One region of the uncultured Paenalcaligenes sp. genome, then DNA from elsewhere that is predicted to be linked to it. Evidence: riboswitches for the same ligand, from Rfam matches in the RefSeq annotation. Region 1 holds a riboswitch; the other holds the start of a gene.
What was found. Region 1 has a riboswitch for S-adenosylmethionine ahead of Q0Z62_RS09650 (hypothetical protein). Riboswitches for the same ligand answer to the same signal wherever they lie in the genome.

Region 1 (8,891 bases):
GGATGTAGATGCATTGCGTTGCACGAACCAGCCGATGGTGGTGTAGCTTAAAATAGTCGTGCCGATTAGACCCAGACCAAAGACGCAGGCGATAACTAACCAGTCTATGGGTCCAGCAGCGTCAGTAAAGCCTGAGGACGATACTTTTGCCATTAGGACTAAGGCTAACACACCCCCTATCACGCCGACTAACTGCGAGCGGACTAGGCGCTGTGAAATAATGTGTTTTTCCTTTAGTAATAGGGCAATGAAAGCAGTAGTGCCGCCGATAATTACGGCTATAAGTGCCCATAACATGGGTCCTAGCATTTCTTGAAATACGGCAATAAATACAAGAGGATCGAGTGATTGCATTGAGAATCTCCTTAAGCGCGACCGCGTAGCATGCTGATGTAGGTTGGTTTGAGTGCCATTGTTTTCATCACCCAACTAATCCAGAGCTCTTCTAAGGGGGCGATGATACCTGGGAAAGAGGGCGTGAGATTATTGTGATAGTCAAATTCAACTAACATGGCTCGCCCTAATCGAGTGATCATAGGGCAAGAGGTGTAACCATCATAAAAAGCCTCTGATGTTGTGCCTTTGATATCAGCAATAAGGTGATCAACGGCTACAGGCACTTGCCATTTTACGCTTGCTGCTGTTTTTCCTTTTGGGACGCCAGCACTGTCTCCCACCGCAAACACATTCGGGTATCGCACATGGCGTAAGTTGTTTTTGTTTACTTCTGCCCAGCCATCAGCAGCCCATGGGCCTGATTGCCAAGGCAAAGGGCTATTGCGAATCGCCTCAGCGGCACGCATGGGTGGAATAACATTGATAAAGTCGTAATCTAAATCAGTGGTCCCGTCTGGAGTAGAAAAAGTGGCAATTTGTCGATCGATATCTATGGCGGATAAAACACGGTTGTAATTGATAGCTATGTCCCGTTCCTCAAATAACATACGAACTTTTTCATGCACTATGGGAACACTAAAAAGAGCATTGTTATTCGAGTTATAAATCAAATTGGCTTTGTTTCTATTGCCTCTACGCACCAAGTGGTCCTCTACAATAAAGGTGTACTTTAAGGGGGCTCCAGCACATTTCATTTCTGTATTAGGGCGTAAAAAAACACCGTTACCGCCCGTGTCGGCAAATCGATCAAGGAGTTGCCAGGTAGCATGGGCTTTTTCGGGGCTGTGATACATACTGCCTAATCCCTTCGTGCCGATTCGACTTTCATCCATGCCTTCAATAGCGGCATAGTCGAGGACTAACCCCGTTGCCAAAATTAAATAATCATAGGCAATCCGAGTGCCGTTTTCCGTCACGACTTGATTGGCATCTGGATCGAATTCAATAATTTTTTCAGTGATGAGATTAACCCCTTTAGGAACGTATTCAGCCGTGGTGCTTTCTACATAAGGGGCTGTTTTAATACCTGCAGCTACTAAGGTGAAGCCGGGTTGGTAGTAGTGTGCTTTACGTGCATCAATAAGGCTAATGGAGGCTCCATCAAGCTGTGCAGCAAGGTGGTTAGCAGCGGCTAATCCTGCCGCACCAGCACCGGCAATGACGATGCGTGCGGTGGTTTTAGTTTTGGCTGCGGCCTGAGCAGATGGGCTTTTCAAGGTAAGAGCCGTACCGGCAGCGGTAGCCGCTCCTAGTTGTAAAAAAGTTCGTCTATCAATAGGCAGGGCGGGTGTAGACGTGTCGAGCCGTTTTTTTGTTGTCATGGGTGCTCCTTTTCGAGCGTAGCAAATAACAGAAGTAACAATAATTAGTAAATTTATATATAATGTATATATATTATATGATAATGTATAATGATTGCATCAAAAAATTAGATAGTCATTTACTTATTAGGGGATTAGCATGAAAAAGAACATCGGCGGCATAGATAAAATCTTACGAATTGTGGTGGGGGCGCTTCTTATTGTATTGACTGTGACTGGCACGATTGGGGTATGGGGCTGGATTGGGGTAGTGCCTTTGGTTGCCGGTTTAGTCGGTTACTGCCCGTTATACTCATTAATTGGATTAAATACATGCCGAGTAAAAAACCAAGCTAAATAGGGCATTTTTTTATCAGTGTTTATACCAAGACCACCTATATGTGGTCTTTTTTTCTGATTCTATAAGGGGTAGTATTGCGGCTTATGTCATTAAAACAGGGTGAATCTAGCCCGTAGGGAGTTCTGCCGTGGAAAAGATACTACGATTTATTGAGCAGATGAATGCGGTAGCGTGGGGGCCGTGGATGCTAATGCTCTTAGCTGGGACGGGGTTATTTTTAACCATAGGTTTGCGCTTTATACCTCAACGTAAACTGTTCTATGGCTTCAAGATGTTGTGGCAAGGCCGTAGTAGCACAGAAAAAGGCGATATTAGCCCATTCAATGCGTTGATGACGGCACTGTCTGCAACTATAGGAACAGGGAATATCGCAGGGGTAGCCACCGCTATTTTCTATGGTGGGCCAGGAGCTATTTTCTGGATGTGGCTGATTGCGTTAATTGGAATGGCGACTAAATTCAGCGAGGCCACTTTAGCGGTGCATTTCCGTGAGGTTGATGCCAAAGGGCATTATGTAGGTGGCCCCATGTATTACATCCGCAATGGCTTGGGCAAAAACTGGAAATGGTTAGGGGTGATTTTTGCCGTATTTGGTATGCTAGCAGGCTTTGGTATTGGCAATAGCATTCAGGCGAATTCAGTGGCTGATGTGATGAGCTCTGCTTTTAATGTGCCTCCTTTGGTCAGTGGTTTTACCATTGCTGTACTCGTAGGCTTGGTGCTTTTAGGTGGCATTAAACGCATTGGCGAAGTGGCGGGTAAACTGGTCCCAATGATGGCTGTTTTTTATGTGGGGGGTGGCTTGCTTGTTTTGGGCTTACACATTGATCGTATCCCCGAGGCCATTAGTTTAATTTTATATCATGCGTTTAACCCAACTGCTGCGGCAGGTGGTTTTGCCGGAGCAACGGTGTGGGCTGCGATTCGTTTTGGGGTAGCTCGTGGTATTTTTTCAAACGAGGCTGGTTTGGGTAGTGCTCCTATCGCGCATGCTACTGCGCAAACGGATAACCCTATTCGCCAAGGTACCGTAGCCATGTTGGGCACATTTTTAGACACCATTGTAGTGTGTACGATTACCGCTTTAGTGATTATGGTGACGGGTGCATGGCAAAGTGGTGAAAATGGTGCGACGTTGTCAGCCCATGCGTTTTCTCAGGGCTTAGGCGTAACAGGGCAATATATTGTCAGTATTGGGGTTGCACTGTTTGCTTTTACTACGATTATTGGGTGGAGTTTTTACAGTGAAAAGTGTGCGCAATTCTTATTTGGTGAAAAATCGAATTTACCTTTTCGCTTAATTTGGGTTGTAGTGATCCCTTTGGGAACATGGCCGGGTATTGATTTAGGCAGCTTGTGGTTAGTTGCTGACACCTTAAATGCCTTGATGGCCATACCTAACTTGATTGCTTTGTTGTTGCTTAGTCCCGTGGTGTTTAAGCTCACAAAAACTTATTTTGCTAATAAAAATAATTTTAATTAGTCTGATGTAGTCGTAAAAATCCCCGCTGTAGGATCACCACAGCGGGGATTTTTTAATTATAGCGGTTAATAATTCGTTGTCTGCAGACATTAACTAGATGGGGCTGCAGCTTTTCTAAAAAGCTTAAACTAATGTCCTCGTGAATATACGCCCATGCCCCACTAGGGCGCTTACTGAATAGTGAGGAATGGATGGGATCAAACCAGGCAATTACTCGGTTTTGGGCAGGTTGGTAAACATGAACCCGTGCTGACCCAACATGGGTTCTACCGTTAAATGTTTCTCCATCCACAATAAATTCGTATGTCATAGCAAGTCCTTTTTAGCTCTTTGGCACCATGCCGGGGGCGAGCAAGTCGGATAAAAAACCCCATAAAAAAAACCCGCAATAAGCGGGCTGTGTGATGACCCATTGATTGCATAAAGCCACATTATTTGTCCACCTTGTATGGGCTACAGGTTGGCATGAGGCATCGCCTCAACTCGTAATGTATAAGCTAATAATAAAAGTAAATAAGGCTATAGGTCAAGCCTAAGCCAAAAGGGGGCAGCACAAGAGCCAAGCCTAAATTGAAAAAATACGAATAAGAATTGTTTTTATTTATGTTTTGATAAAACAGAAGGAGGGCACCCTTTCACTATTGCAAGTGCTCCCAATCCAGATGGTTATATTGATTTTCATATTAAGGCCTTAGGAGATCACACCCGGCACTTAGCACAGACGTTAAAACCTCGACAGTTTTTTCAAATCGAAGGTCCTTATGGCTGTTTTGACCTGTCACGCGTAGATGAGCAGTGCCAACAGTTATGGGTAGCGGGTGGCATAGGAATTACGCCATTTCTTGCGTAGTTAGATGCATTAGTAGCTACTCCTCGCCCATTGCAGGCGCAACTACATTATTGCTTGCATCAAGCAGAACACAGTCATGCTTTGGTTCAACTGCAGCAGCGTATTCAACACCTGCCGAACATTCAATTGTTTGTGTATGACAGTGCTCAAAATCAGCGCTTGCACCTAGAGAACATACACTTATCTTCTGATCCAGAGATGTGCTGTGAGCTTTGGTTTTGTGGGCCTTCTGGGCTATTGAATCATCTGCAGACCGGACTAGAACAGCGCTTAGGGAAGCGCCTTCGAGTCCATAGCGAGGCTTTTATTATGAGGTGATGGATAATTCATATTTTATTGAAAATAGAAATAGGTGATAACCATAATAGGTTATATGTTAATAAAAGTAAAAAATGTATCATTAATTTTATATATTTTTACTAATCTAAGTGTTTAGTCTTTTATTTATAAATTGCGCTGGATTTTATAAAAAATACCAAATTGGCGTGCTTTTTTTTTATTTTTTTCTGGGCTTATGGTTAACGTTGGGAAATCCTTTTGGTATTTCAGTTGCCGCGGATCAAGCATTGGCAAAGGAGATAAGTCGTTATCGCTCTATTTTATATCCTATTGAAAGACAGCCCATAACTGTAGTCTTATTTAATAAAAAAACACTAGAAAGGTTACATGAGGCTAATGTTGATTGGGTTTTCTCTAATGATTGGCCAATTTCTTATGATGAGCACGCCACGTTAATACAAGCCTTATCACAAGGAGGGGGGCATCATTTTTCTTACCCTCCTGAGGCCATTTTTTATGATGTTTTTTTAGAAAACCTTCGGGGCGAAATACAAGATATTTACGGCTTAAATGATGCATTTAGATCCATAAAAGTAGATCAAGGACCTCCTGTATATATGGCGGCAGGGGGACTAAAAGATTTGATCCTGTCTCAGGATATATATCGAGAGCTACCTGAAGCGAACTGGGTACCGACTGCCTGGGAGGGTCCAGAGGGCTCATATCCTCTCTATAAAGAGTTTTTACTACCTGATGGGCGAGGAGGAGATCAACCTCATTTTACTAGGCTCCCTGCTACTCAGTTATATGACGCATGGTGTCGTGTCCAAAAATCAGGCGTATGCGTCCCTCTGGAAACAAATCAAGGTGAGAATGCCTTAAGTATCCAGTGGGAAAGACAAGTTTTACCAGCTTCTCTGTCTAATCCTACAAGCAGCCCAGCAAATTTGGCGTTGGAAAGAAATACTGATCCTCTCGTATTGGATTGTCAATCTTCTACTTTTAGTCTGCTGTTGAAAACAATAGGCAGTACATTTTGGCGAGCATTAGGCATTCAATCAAACCCAGCCCAATTAGATATGAATTGCCTGCCTTTTTATGTTGTGAATGCTGCGGATATTTATACCACCCATATACCACTAGCTCCCCCGTATTTAGCGGAGGGTGAGCCATATGTGGTGCTATTTGGTTCTGATATCCCTAGTTTAAATGATTTTCACAGTACTCCAAATTATGGAAAGATTGCAGGAGTATTACATCATGCTATGGCATTAGTTAATTTAATGGATAGGCAAAATTCTTATATTTATGAAAAAGAAATCCGCTTGATGGTAGCGGCTATGTGGGGCTTTTGGTTATGGAGTGTTTGGATACTCTCTAGTCGATTATTTTGTTTAGAGCGTGGTTGGATCTTGATTTTAATTCAGCGTAGCGAGCACTATTTAAGTAAAGAAAATTTCGTTGTTATTCATTTTCTTCGTTATAAGTTGGTAAGACAGCCGGTTTGGTTCATATTTTATTTGAGTGTGATTTTAATTTTTTATGCTTTTTTCTATCATTTTTTAAATGCTGCATTAGAGGGCTGGCTATCAATGATTGCGCTAATACCTTTGCTACCAAATATCGTAAAAATACGTAAGGAGCATATTCTCATATTATCTAAGGAGAGAAAGTGATGATTTATATGAAAAAGATAGTCTGTATTGTTTTTTTGAATTTGTTTTTTAGCGGGGTTGCTTGGGCTCAAAATCACACCATTATTGAAATTCCAAATATGGAGAGGGCATATGTACAAGATATGTCCTCAAAAAACATGATAAAAATGCTTGATCTAGGAGAGGTAAAGCTACCATTAAAAGCGCAGCTGAGTAAAAAAGAGCAGGGGTATATTTTTCGTCATCAAGGAAAAAGCTATTTAATTAGACCTAGTTTTGTTAAAACAAATCAGAGGCATGTAGTGGATGCGTGTAAAACATTGCCTTCCGATTTACCTACAACATTAGCAAATGAGTCAACATCTAAAGCGGTTCGTGGTGTAGGTGAGGTATGCGCAAAATGAAACGATTAATTAGTATTGTTTTATTAGCTCTTTCTTTTACAGGCTGTGCTGTACTACCGGGCACGGGAGAACGAGTGACACTGACAGCGTATGATGCTGAGATTTACAAGTCTGATGTGCAAGCTTTATTAAAAATAAATCGCACAGTCGTTCAAGATGAAGAGGTTGCGCTTTATGTTAATGGGTTGAGAGAAAAGCTAGAGCAAGCTCATGGTAAACCCTGTAATTGTGTGGTGGTTGTGGACTCATTTAGTGGTTACGAAGCTTACACTGTTTCTCATAGCACTATAGTACTAAGCACAGGAGTCTTAGCTCAAGCTAGCTCAGATGATGAGGTGGCAGCTCTGATTGCACATGAAATGAGTCATGTATATAACAGAGACAGCGCAAAAACCTTAGCGCAAGGGGTGTCTATTACCTTAGGGCGTATGGCGGGCAATCTGACAGGTTATGGGTATTTATTAACTGACTTTGATGGCACATTAGATAAAAGCGCACATCAGTTGATTTATGGGAAGTGGAATGCAGAGCATGAGATAAAAGCAGATTCTTTTGCTGTGAATGTACTAAGCAAAGCAGGCTTTTCTCAAGAGGGTTTGCGTATGGCCCTACAAAAAATAGGGCAGTATAGCCAATACTTATCGGCAGCAAATAAAACGAACCCTGAAGATGAGCCACAGTGCTATCAGAAAAAAGGTGATATGACTTATGTTAACTTTATAGCATGTGGTAAAAATTTGATAGGTGGCCTACCTATGACGTATTTAAGTGCGGATGATAGGGTGAGTCTAACTTTAGATGAGGCTGAGAAAAATGACATGGATATTAATGAAATCTATGCTCCAGCAGGGCCTCTACGGCATCGATTCGATGTTATTCAGTACTTATTTGCTATGAATGAGTTGGTTAATCCGAATATTAAGCAGCTTCGAGATGCCTTGCGTAAGTTTGAGCGTAAGTCTCGTCCAGCTGGTTTGCAGTTTGATGCCGCAATAAATAGTCGCTTGTTTGTAGTGTATGACCTTTTGGGAGATGCTAAGAAAAAGCAGCACTATAAGCAACTGGTGATACAAAGTGATCAGCTAACTCTGTCAGCGGCAAAGATTCTCTATGCCCATTTAGATCAACAGGGGGATAAAGCAGCTATTGAAAAAGGCATTGAAAGAGTGCACCAAGACTTAGGCCCAACAGATGAGTTATTGCCAGTAGAGTACTATTTAGGCAGACGACATAACCTGAGCTTAGGCCCCATGTTGCTATCACAATCAGGGTGCTCGTTAAATCAGATTAAAGATCCAGCCATTACCATAAGATGTAAATATGCAGAGGATGCGGCAAAAACTCAGGTAGGTCTAAGAGGAAATTGGGCTCCACTTTATCGTTCAATTAAGTAAATAATAGCTGCTGTTTCTTATAAAACGTAGCCCTTTCGCTTATGGTAAAGGCTTATCCATTTTCTTGGATAAGCCTTTTTAAATCAATGACTCACCATATTTTAGGACTTGATCGCAGACTTGAGTGGTTAACTGTTGTTTTAAACCACCACCTGATAACTCCATTTTTTGTCCACTCTTGCCGCCTAAAATACCATTTAGTCCTTCTTGATAACTAGGATTTGCTTTGGCTTGTTCCTCGCCTCCTAACTGGCCAAGCAGCTTATCTTTGATGCCAGCCACATTGTTATCGACATAGTTGTTTTTAATGCAGTATTGAAGCACTCCGCTGATGTTTTCTATGCCTACGGAGCTTAAGGCTGGCATCCCGGGGATAGCTGTGGATGCAGCCGGGGTTGGGCCTGAGCCTAATGCATTTTTTACATTATCCAATAGCTGAGCCTGGGCTAAGCCACCGCCTAAACCCAAACATAACGCGGTACTGATCACAATAGAGCGTGCTTTTGTTTTCAACATGGTATTCCTTTAATTAAATCCGTGGTGATTTAAGTATAGATGGCAAGGCTGCAAGTAAATGCTAATTAGCGTTAGTAGAGTTTAATAAAAGAGTCAATCAGTCGAATTGCATGGGGATAGTCACTGGGCCATCGTTGATTAAATGGACTTGCATATCTGCGCCAAACTCTCCCGTTTGTACTTTAGGATATGTGCTTTTTGCACGTTGAACCATCAGGTCAAAGAGCGCTTTGGCTTGTGCTGGCGGGGCTG
Region 2 (8,891 bases), on a different contig from region 1:
GTTTTCGCTTAGGAACGTCGCGCCTCCGGCATTGTAAAAAATCAATGGAATAATAATAACTGCCGCTAAAATCATCGCCACTAACTGAGCAAAATCCGTCATCACAGATGCACGAAAACCCGACCATAATGTGTAAGACAACACCCCTAAACCGGCAATCAAAACCCCTTGAATAAAACTAAGAGGGCTAAGTACTGATACCAAAGCACCTGCTGCGGTAAAGTTCACCATCAAACTAATACAACTGCCTAATAGGTTAGATCCTGCCATAATCATCTGGCTAGATTTACCATGACGTGCATGAATTACCTCGGCTAAGGTATGGGCATCTGGTGCGAGTTTTCTAAAACGTCGTCCAAAAGGATAAATAAACAAAATCATCAGCGCACCCCAAAATCCATAATGGATGGGGCCTGAAAGACCGTATTTAAATCCAGAGGTTGCGCTGGCATAAAAAGAAGCAGCCCAAATCCACGTTGCAATCATACTTGCTGCAGATAAACCAAAACCTACCGCACTATTTGATACCATGTAGCCGTCTACGTTCTCATTCTTTCGACTAATCATCAAAGACATCAAAAACGTCGCTACATAAAAGCCCACCATCAACAATAAGGTCGTTGATGTTGAGAGCTGAAAAAAAGCGGATTCCTGCATATTTTTTCACTCCTCTATACGTGTTATGTTGCCCTTTCTTGATTTATAAATAGGCAACACAACCCTTTTTGCCCCCATACAAACGGGCAACTAAAAAATATCGAAGGTGAATAAGAAATGGAACCTATCCATTTTTTATGCACCTGATTCATTAGCCTTATGCATTTATTGCATAAGGCGGGTAAGACTCAAGCATTGTAACTACCTAAAAGCCTTACGTCTAGAAACTACTAATTGATACAAATCAAGATAAAACACTACTCGGTAACTGCAGCCAAGACCTGCATAATCCCTTTTTCTTTAACTAAATCAATATGTTCTAGTTCTCGTACATAAATCATACCGGCAAAAGATAAAGCATTCAGTGCGATCTCATCACAGCGCTCTTGCTTGCGAGGCACTAATAAAAGCCAACCATTTTGAATCAACATATTCATCGGTGGCATCAAGCCATTTTCATCTGGGATGAGTTGTAGTTTTTTGCAAGCAAGCTGATACGCCTGATAGAGTTCTCGGGCATATTCCTGTGCCTCGTCAGAGGGAGGAACATAAATAAACACATGATTAAAGTCCCAGTCGCGCTGTTGCTGAGGCTGCTGCTGTATGTCTTGGTCCAAGCCTTGGACAAAAGGTAATAAACTGGCATTTGCCGGGTCGTCAGGTAACCACTGTAAATGCAAATGACGCTGACTGGCTCCCGCCTCTGGGCCACCATTATAAAACCCTAGGCCTTGATGCTCTGCCAAGATAAAGCTGAGAGCTAAAAAATCCTCGTATTGCAATACTGAGCGCTGATCTGCAAACTCCACTCTAGGAATCACCAAGTGACGCTCACAAACGGGAAATTTATTTAAAATGGCATGGTGATAACCACCCAGTTTTCCGACTGTCAATATAGGATCTGGCGGTAAAAAAGGATTAAAGTCTGGATCTAGGGGACCACCGGGAAAGCCTGTGGGGGCACTGCGGTCTTTTAGGGACAGCGCAGGTATCCAACATACATGAAAGGCTATGTCTTTAACCTGTACTGGTTGCGCCTGAAACTGTATTGGTTGCAAGTCGCCTGACGCCAATGCCTTTTCTATGCACTGATCGATGCTCTGTAGTAACGGCATGGTCATAGTTGTCTCCTGTATTTCCTACGCTTTTAGCATTTCATCAGACTGATTTATCGAGTATAAAGTCCATAGCTATCTATTTCGTTGTTCTAAAACGGCGTAGTACGGTGGTCTTAATTATTATCAGATAGGTTTAATTATGCTGCATTCTGCACTATTGCACCCATGGCTAAAACCCTTAGTTTTCATGACATGCGCTGTCTTTTTATCCACCCCACCCGTTTGGGCCGAAGATCCGGTGACAAACGCTGACCCAACCTTAGAGTCCTTTCCTGCCCCTGCCGCAGACTATGAGCGCCATGTAATTCGCTTACCCGTGGGTAACTATGAAAATAACCTAAAAATTGAATTACTGCCGGGGAAAGTTCAAGAGACGGACTGTAATCCACAGCATTACACAGGCCTATTTCAGGAAAAAACGCTGGAAGGCTGGGGCTATAACTATTATGAGCTCAGCGAGCTAAATGGCCCCATAAGTACGAAAATGGCTTGTCCTGACAATCAGCAAACCCTGCAGTTCATACCCGTTCATAGTAATGGCTCATTATTACAATACAACAGTAGACTTCCTGTCGTTGTGTATCTTCCTAAAGGCCTAGAGTTACGTTGGCGGACTTGGGTGGCTACGCCCTATAATACTGCGCCTACTGAATAATAAGAGTCCATCCACTCCATGCCTATTATCCTTGCTTTTACCACCCTCTTCGTCTTTCAGTTATTCGGAGAGGTGACGGTACGTAGTTTATCATTGCCATTACCCGGCCCATTGGCTGGCATGCTGCTGCTATTGCTAGGGCTCATTCTTTATAAAAAGATCCCCAAAGCCCTAGAGCAAACCTCCACTTTTCTAATTCAGCATTTAATGCTGCTTTTTACGCCAGCAGTAGTGGGTGTTATGCTCTATTTTTATCGTATCCAAGAAGAATGGTTCCCTTTTTTAGCAACCATCATTATTGCAACTTTCCTTACACTAGCGATCAGTGCCTTTTGCCTCTCTTGGCTACTAAAACGCGAGAAAAATAAATGATAAAAGAGGACCTGTTTCGCATTTGGATGTTTTTAACCGATAGCCCCCTGCTTTGGCTCACTCTCACGCTTTGCGTGTATTTATTATCTTTATATATTTATCGGCGCAGCCACTCCAACCCACTCTTACTGCCAGTACTCACCTCTCTATGTGGCATGGTGGGTATTTTAGTCATCACTAAAACCCCTTATGAAACCTATTTTGAAGGGGCTCAATTTATCCACTTTCTGATTGGGCCTGCTACTGTTGCGCTAGCAATCCCCTTATACAAGCAGTTGCCTAGACTCAAAGAGCTATGGCGTCCTCTTAGTATTACCTTAGTCATTGGTGCATTAACTGGTTTAATCAGCAGTGTATTAGTTACGACCTGGACAGGAGGAAGCACGGAAATGATTATTTCCTTAATGCCAAAATCCTCTACGATGCCTATTGCCATGGCCATGTCAGACTACTTTGGCGGGCAGCCCTCTTTAACGGCCGTTTCTGTCGCCTTTACTGGCATTATAGGTAGCGTAATGGCGACCCCCGTGTTTCATCTGCTCCGTATCGAAGACCCCATCGTTAAAGGGATCGCCACCGGAATTTCGGCTCATGCTATTGGTACAGCCAGAGTGATTCAAATCAATGAAACCATGGGCGCCTTTTCTGCTTTAGCCATGAGTGTAACAGGGGTTTTAACGGCGGTATTTATGCCTTTTGTAATGCAATGGGCACGTGTTATGGGCTGGATCAACTAATTAATGCCAATCGTCTCGGTACACAAACCGAGGCATTTGCCAATTAAAACGTAGCGCTAAAAACCTAAAGGTCAGCCCGACTCCCATTGGAATCAGCATGCTGGCTAACTCATTGACCTCTTGATGAATCGCCAGCAAATATAAGCCGCCCGTTACCATGGACACACTGGCATACATTTCTTTGCGAAAGAGCAAAGGGATGTCATTACACATAATGTCGCGCAGCACGCCCCCAGCACAACCGGTAATCATGCCACTGAGCAATACAATAGTGATAGGTAACTGCATCTCTAAGGCTATTTGGCAGCCAATGACGGTGAATGTCACTAGGCCCAATGCATCCAAAGCCAAAAAGAGCTTGTTGAGGTGTCGCATGAGGCGGGCTGTTAGAGCGGTAAAAATAGCCGCCCCTGCCGTCATCCATAGGTATTCTGGATGGGCTACCCACGTTAAGGGATAATGCCCCAACAACACATCACGTACAGAGCCCCCACCTAAGGCAGTAATACAGGCAATCACGCAGACACCAACCCAATCCATATCTCGCTTGCCTGCCGCTAAAGCAGCAGTCATGGCCTCGGCCGTAATCGCAATCAAATAAAAAGTTAAGAGCATCATAGACGTGTGCCTAAGAATCCAGCGCTAAAATAGTAGCTCGTTTATACCAAAGCAGTACGATCCCCGGTAGTGCTAAAAGGACCGTGACGAGGAAAAAACTAGGCCAACCTAAGCTTTCAACCAAGGGTGGTGTCAATGGGCCGGCTAAATAAGTCCGCCCCACAGCAGAAAGAGCCGACAATAATGCAAACTGGGTTGCTGAAAACTGTTGATTACATAAGGCCATCAATAACGCAACAAAGGCTGCTGTCCCCATGCCCCCACATAGATTTTCAATGGCGACCACTGTACCCATTAAGACTAAATGAGGTTCGTTAACGGCTAATACCCAATAACCAAAGTTTGATACCGCCTGTAATAATCCAAATAACATCAGCGATCGATAGAGCCCAAAGCGTGCCATTAAACCGCCACCTAATAATGCACCTATGATGGTCGCTGCTAAACCGAAAATCTTATTTACCATGCCAACTTGAGCGACTTCAAAGCCTGCGCCACGGATTAAAAACGTGGTGGAAAGCGCTCCTGCAAAGGCATCACCTAACTTATACAACACAATCAACAATAAAATGGTGATGGCTTCAGGTCGTTTAAAAAACTCAACTAATGGCTCAACAACAGCGCTACGTAACGAACGCGGAGGTTTAACTACAAATTCAGGCTCGGGTGCTAAAAAGGTGGCTACTGCACATAAGGCCATAATCAGCCCCATCACCATATACATCCCCCCCCACCCTAGCCATTTATCAGCAATGACCAGAGCTAAACCACTGGAGGTAATCATGGCTAACCTATAACCTAGCACTTTTACAGCAGCACCGGCGGCTCGCTCATTGGTACGCAATACATCTGTACTATACGCATCAAAAGCGATGTCTTGGGTGGCAGACATAAAAGCAACAAAAACAGCCAATAGAGCAATCAGCCCTAATTGATGGGCAGGATTAAATAAGCCCATTGCCGCAATGGAAAGCCCTAACAATAACTGACTTAGAGCAATCCAACCCCGTCGCCTACCCAGTATAGGAACCGCATAACGATCTATTAGTGGAGCCCACAGAAACTTCAAGGTATAGGCGGAGCCCACTAAGGTTAAAAATCCAATTTGCGTCAGTGACACCCCAGCCACCGTTGCCCATGCCTGTAAAGTGCCACTGGTCAACGCCAATGGCAGACCACTCGCAAAACCTAAAACTAAAAGAGAGAGGACGCGTGGATTAAGATAAACATTAGACACAATAACGACCAATGCTAACGGGCAGCATAAGGAGACTCAAAACGATAAAGGGCTAATGTGCCACGTAAACCGGGTAAGAAACGCAATTCATTTTTACCATCAAACACCACTCGATCTAAGATGCGTAGTCCTAAAGACTTTGCCAAGTCTTGAAAATCCCTGAGTGTACAAAGATGAATGTTAGGTGTGTCATACCACTCATAGGGCATTTCTTTGGAGACAGGCATGCGCCCCGCCAAAATAGATAAACCATGAGACCAGTGACCAAAGTTCGGAAAAGACACAATGCCATAACGAGCAACTCGCGCCATCTCGCGCAAAATATGCTCTGTGTTAATCATGGACTGCAATGTTTTAGACAACACCACCGTATCGAAATGTTGATCCTCAAATAAAGCAAGGCCATCTTCGAGGTCTTGCTGAATCACTGCCACACCACGACGCACACTGGCGACTACGGCTTGTGGGTCCCGCTCAATCCCTGAGCCTTGGACATTTTTTGTGCGCTGCAAATACGCTAACAACTTTCCATCAGCACAACCCAAGTCTAATACGTGAGTCGAGGGTTCAATCCAACTTGCGATACGCGCCAAATCAGGGCGCTGAGCTAGGCTCACGGCATTATCGACTGGGTTCATGCCAATACTCCTGTAGTACGCTGACGAGGCCCTAAACCTAACTGCTCGGCGATTTGATCATAATAGCCCTGCACCACACCGTGATAGCGGCGATCATCTAATAAAAAAGCATCATGCCCGTGGGGTGCATCGACCTCGGCATAGGTAACCGTTCTTTTGTTTTTTAACAACGCCTTGGCGATTTCACGTGATCGTTCTGGTGTAAAACGCCAATCTGTAGTGAAAGAAACCAATAAAAACTTCGCTTTTACAGCCGCTAAACTACGGGCTAAATCACCATTGAACTCGTGAGCAGGATCAAAATAATCTAAGGCTCTAGTAATCAATAAATAGGTATTTGCATCAAAATACTGGGAAAACTTTTCTCCCTGATAACGCAAATAGGATTCCACCTCGAACTCGACACCATAATCATATCGGTACTGCCCGTCGTCTTTGGGATCACGCTGTGCTCGGCCAAATTTCTCAGCCATCACTTCGTCAGATTGATAGGTAATATGCCCCACCATGCGCGCAACAGAAAGCCCTCTTTTGGGCACAGTATTACGACTGTAATAATCCCCTTCGTAGAATTCAGGGTCGGTAATAATAGCCCGACGAGCAACCTCGTTGAAGGCAATGTTTTGAGCGCTAAGTTTGGATGTGCTGGCAATCACAATACAATTTTCTAACCGATCAGGACAGGTAATCGCCCAACTCAGGGCCTGCATACCGCCTAATGACCCTCCCATCACGGCAGCAAATTTTTTAATACCTAAATAATCCGCCAAACGGGCCTGTGCATGCACCCAGTCTTCCACTGTCAATAAAGGAAAAGCTGCGCCCCATGGTTTACCTGTTTCTGGGTTGATACTGACAGGGCCAGTAGAGCCAAAACAAGAACCAATATTATTAACACCAATTACAAAGAAGCGATCTGTGTCCAAGGCCTTGCCCGGACCAACCATATTGTCCCACCACCCCACATTTTTGGGATCGGTCGGATCAATACCTGCCACATGATGGGAGGCATTGAGAGCATGGCACACTAACACTGCATTACTACAATCGTGATTAAGCGTGCCATAAGTCTCTACGGCTAGTTCATAGCGTGGCAAAACCTGCCCACTAGACAAATGCAGGGGTTCATCAAAGGCAATTATTTCGGGCGTGACTATACCAACCGAGCCCTCGGGAATATCAATAGAAGCGTGTGGAGAAGTAGTATTTGAGACCATGACTGGACCTCTTTAGCTGGATTTATGGAGCGCCCGCAAGCAGATCAAGCAAATCGGCGCCAACAAAAATGATAAGTAATAAGTGTAGCACCTTCGACCATAAAATCCAGATTCCCTAGCAGGGAAACAGCATAAATGCCTACTGTGAGAAATACTTAAGGACTAATACTAGCTAAAAAAAGCTTGAGCATTTTTTTATTAAAGCCAACAATCAATCACACAAGTAACCAACTGATACCAAATAAATCTTAGTGTTTTAAGGATATGCTCATGATTAAAAAAGCCTTAAGCCCTAAAGAGCGGGAATGTCTCTATTGGGTCGCTCTAGGTAAAACCACGTATGAAATAGGCATCATTCTGGGGCTTAGCTACCACACCGTTAACTTTCACTTACGTAACGTTTGCACTAAGCTTGATGCCCCTAATCGTTCTGCGGCCATTGCCAAAGCCTTTCATTTCGCCATTCTCAAATTACCCTCCAACTAGAAGGTCCACTCTACGCTAAGCCCTTTCCCTTTAATCCTAATGCGCATTACAATCAACCACATAATTAGCCAGTTATAAGTGAACTTAGGTAATGACATTGAGCCAGAATCGTATAAAAACCCTCTCTTCCAATTTGACATTGCTTAGCGATATTCGCCGAGGCGTAGAAAAAGAGGGCTTGCGCGTAGATCCTACTGGGTTTTTAACCGCCACGCCGCACCCTGCGGCGTTAGGCTCGGCGTTATGCAATAGTCGTATTACCACTGACTACGCCGAATCCTTGCTTGAGTTAATCACCATTCCGCATCACTCCGTCGAAGAACTACGCGATGAGCTTTTACATGTGCATCAGTTCGTTGTGCGCCATATCGGAGAGGAAACCATCTGGAATCAATCCATGCCCTCCCATTTGCCTGCGGAACCCGATATACAAATTGGCTGGTATGGCGAATCAAATACAGGCATGTTTAAACACATTTACCGACGTGGTTTAGCCGAGCGCTATGGTAAACGTATGCAATGTATTGCGGGCGTTCACTATAATTTTTCATTACCAGATGCTCTTTGGCCTGCGTTACAAATGGATGGTCGTACACTTCAAGAACAACGCTCAAATGGCTATTTAGCACTAATACGCAATTTCACTCGTTATTCGTGGCTATTGATGTATTTATTTGGCGCATCTCCTGTGGTGTCCAAAGACTTTTTAGACAGCCAAAACCTGCCCTTAGAGCAAGTTGCTCCTGATACTTACTGCTTACCTTGGGCGACTAGCCTACGCATGAGTGACTTGGGCTACCAAAACAAAGAGGCCCAAGCTGAACTACAGCTGTGCTACAACGATTTAGATACTTTTTTACTACGCATGCGCAAGGCAGCCACCACGGTTTGGCCTGCCTATGATGAGATAGGTACACATCGTAATGGCGAATGGATTCAGCTTAATACCAACATTCTACAAATTGAGAATGAGTACTACTCAAACATCCGTCCTAAACGCACGCCTAAAGACAATGAGCGCCCGTCCTCTGCTTTAGCACATCGTGGCGTCGAATACGTAGAAGTACGTTGCTTAGATATCGACCCTTTCGATCCTATTGGTTTATCTGCTGAAAGTGCTCGATTCCTAGATGCTTTTTTATTATTCTGTGCCACC

Region 2: it holds a riboswitch for S-adenosylmethionine, as region 1 does, so the genes downstream of both, Q0Z62_RS01605 (homoserine O-acetyltransferase) here and Q0Z62_RS09650 (hypothetical protein) in region 1, are expected to answer to the same signal.

The regions. Positions count from the first base shown of each region.
Region 1 covers NZ_CANRIC010000057.1:2,296-11,186, forward strand. Annotated here, with positions in the region: gene Q0Z62_RS09630 (DUF5368 domain-containing protein) at 1-354, opposite strand, end outside; gene Q0Z62_RS09635 (FAD/NAD(P)-binding oxidoreductase) at 366-1,718, opposite strand; gene Q0Z62_RS09640 (DUF2892 domain-containing protein) at 1,858-2,058, shown strand; gene Q0Z62_RS09645 (sodium:alanine symporter family protein) at 2,216-3,541, shown strand; gene Q0Z62_RS09650 (hypothetical protein) at 3,594-3,851, opposite strand; SAM-I-IV-variant riboswitch at 3,944-4,038, opposite strand; partial or broken gene Q0Z62_RS10750 (FAD-binding oxidoreductase) at 4,179-4,391, shown strand; gene Q0Z62_RS09655 (hypothetical protein) at 4,446-4,709, shown strand; gene Q0Z62_RS09660 (CHASE2 domain-containing protein) at 4,820-6,346, shown strand; gene Q0Z62_RS09665 (hypothetical protein) at 6,346-6,729, shown strand; gene Q0Z62_RS09670 (M48 family metalloprotease) at 6,726-8,123, shown strand; gene Q0Z62_RS09675 (DUF2501 domain-containing protein) at 8,202-8,639, opposite strand; partial or broken gene dtd (D-aminoacyl-tRNA deacylase) at 8,737-8,891, opposite strand, start outside.
Region 2 covers NZ_CANRIC010000004.1:22,589-31,479, forward strand. Annotated here, with positions in the region: gene Q0Z62_RS01565 (sodium:solute symporter family protein) at 1-657, opposite strand, end outside; gene Q0Z62_RS01570 (DUF4922 domain-containing protein) at 915-1,778, opposite strand; gene Q0Z62_RS01575 (ecotin) at 1,915-2,430, shown strand; gene Q0Z62_RS01580 (CidA/LrgA family protein) at 2,449-2,802, shown strand; gene Q0Z62_RS01585 (LrgB family protein) at 2,799-3,539, shown strand; gene Q0Z62_RS01590 (trimeric intracellular cation channel family protein) at 3,540-4,157, opposite strand; gene Q0Z62_RS01595 (muropeptide transporter) at 4,168-5,394, opposite strand; gene metW (methionine biosynthesis protein MetW) at 5,409-6,032, opposite strand; gene Q0Z62_RS01605 (homoserine O-acetyltransferase) at 6,029-7,249, opposite strand; SAM riboswitch at 7,241-7,319, opposite strand; gene Q0Z62_RS01610 (helix-turn-helix transcriptional regulator) at 7,520-7,735, shown strand; gene gshA (glutamate--cysteine ligase) at 7,827-8,891, shown strand, end outside.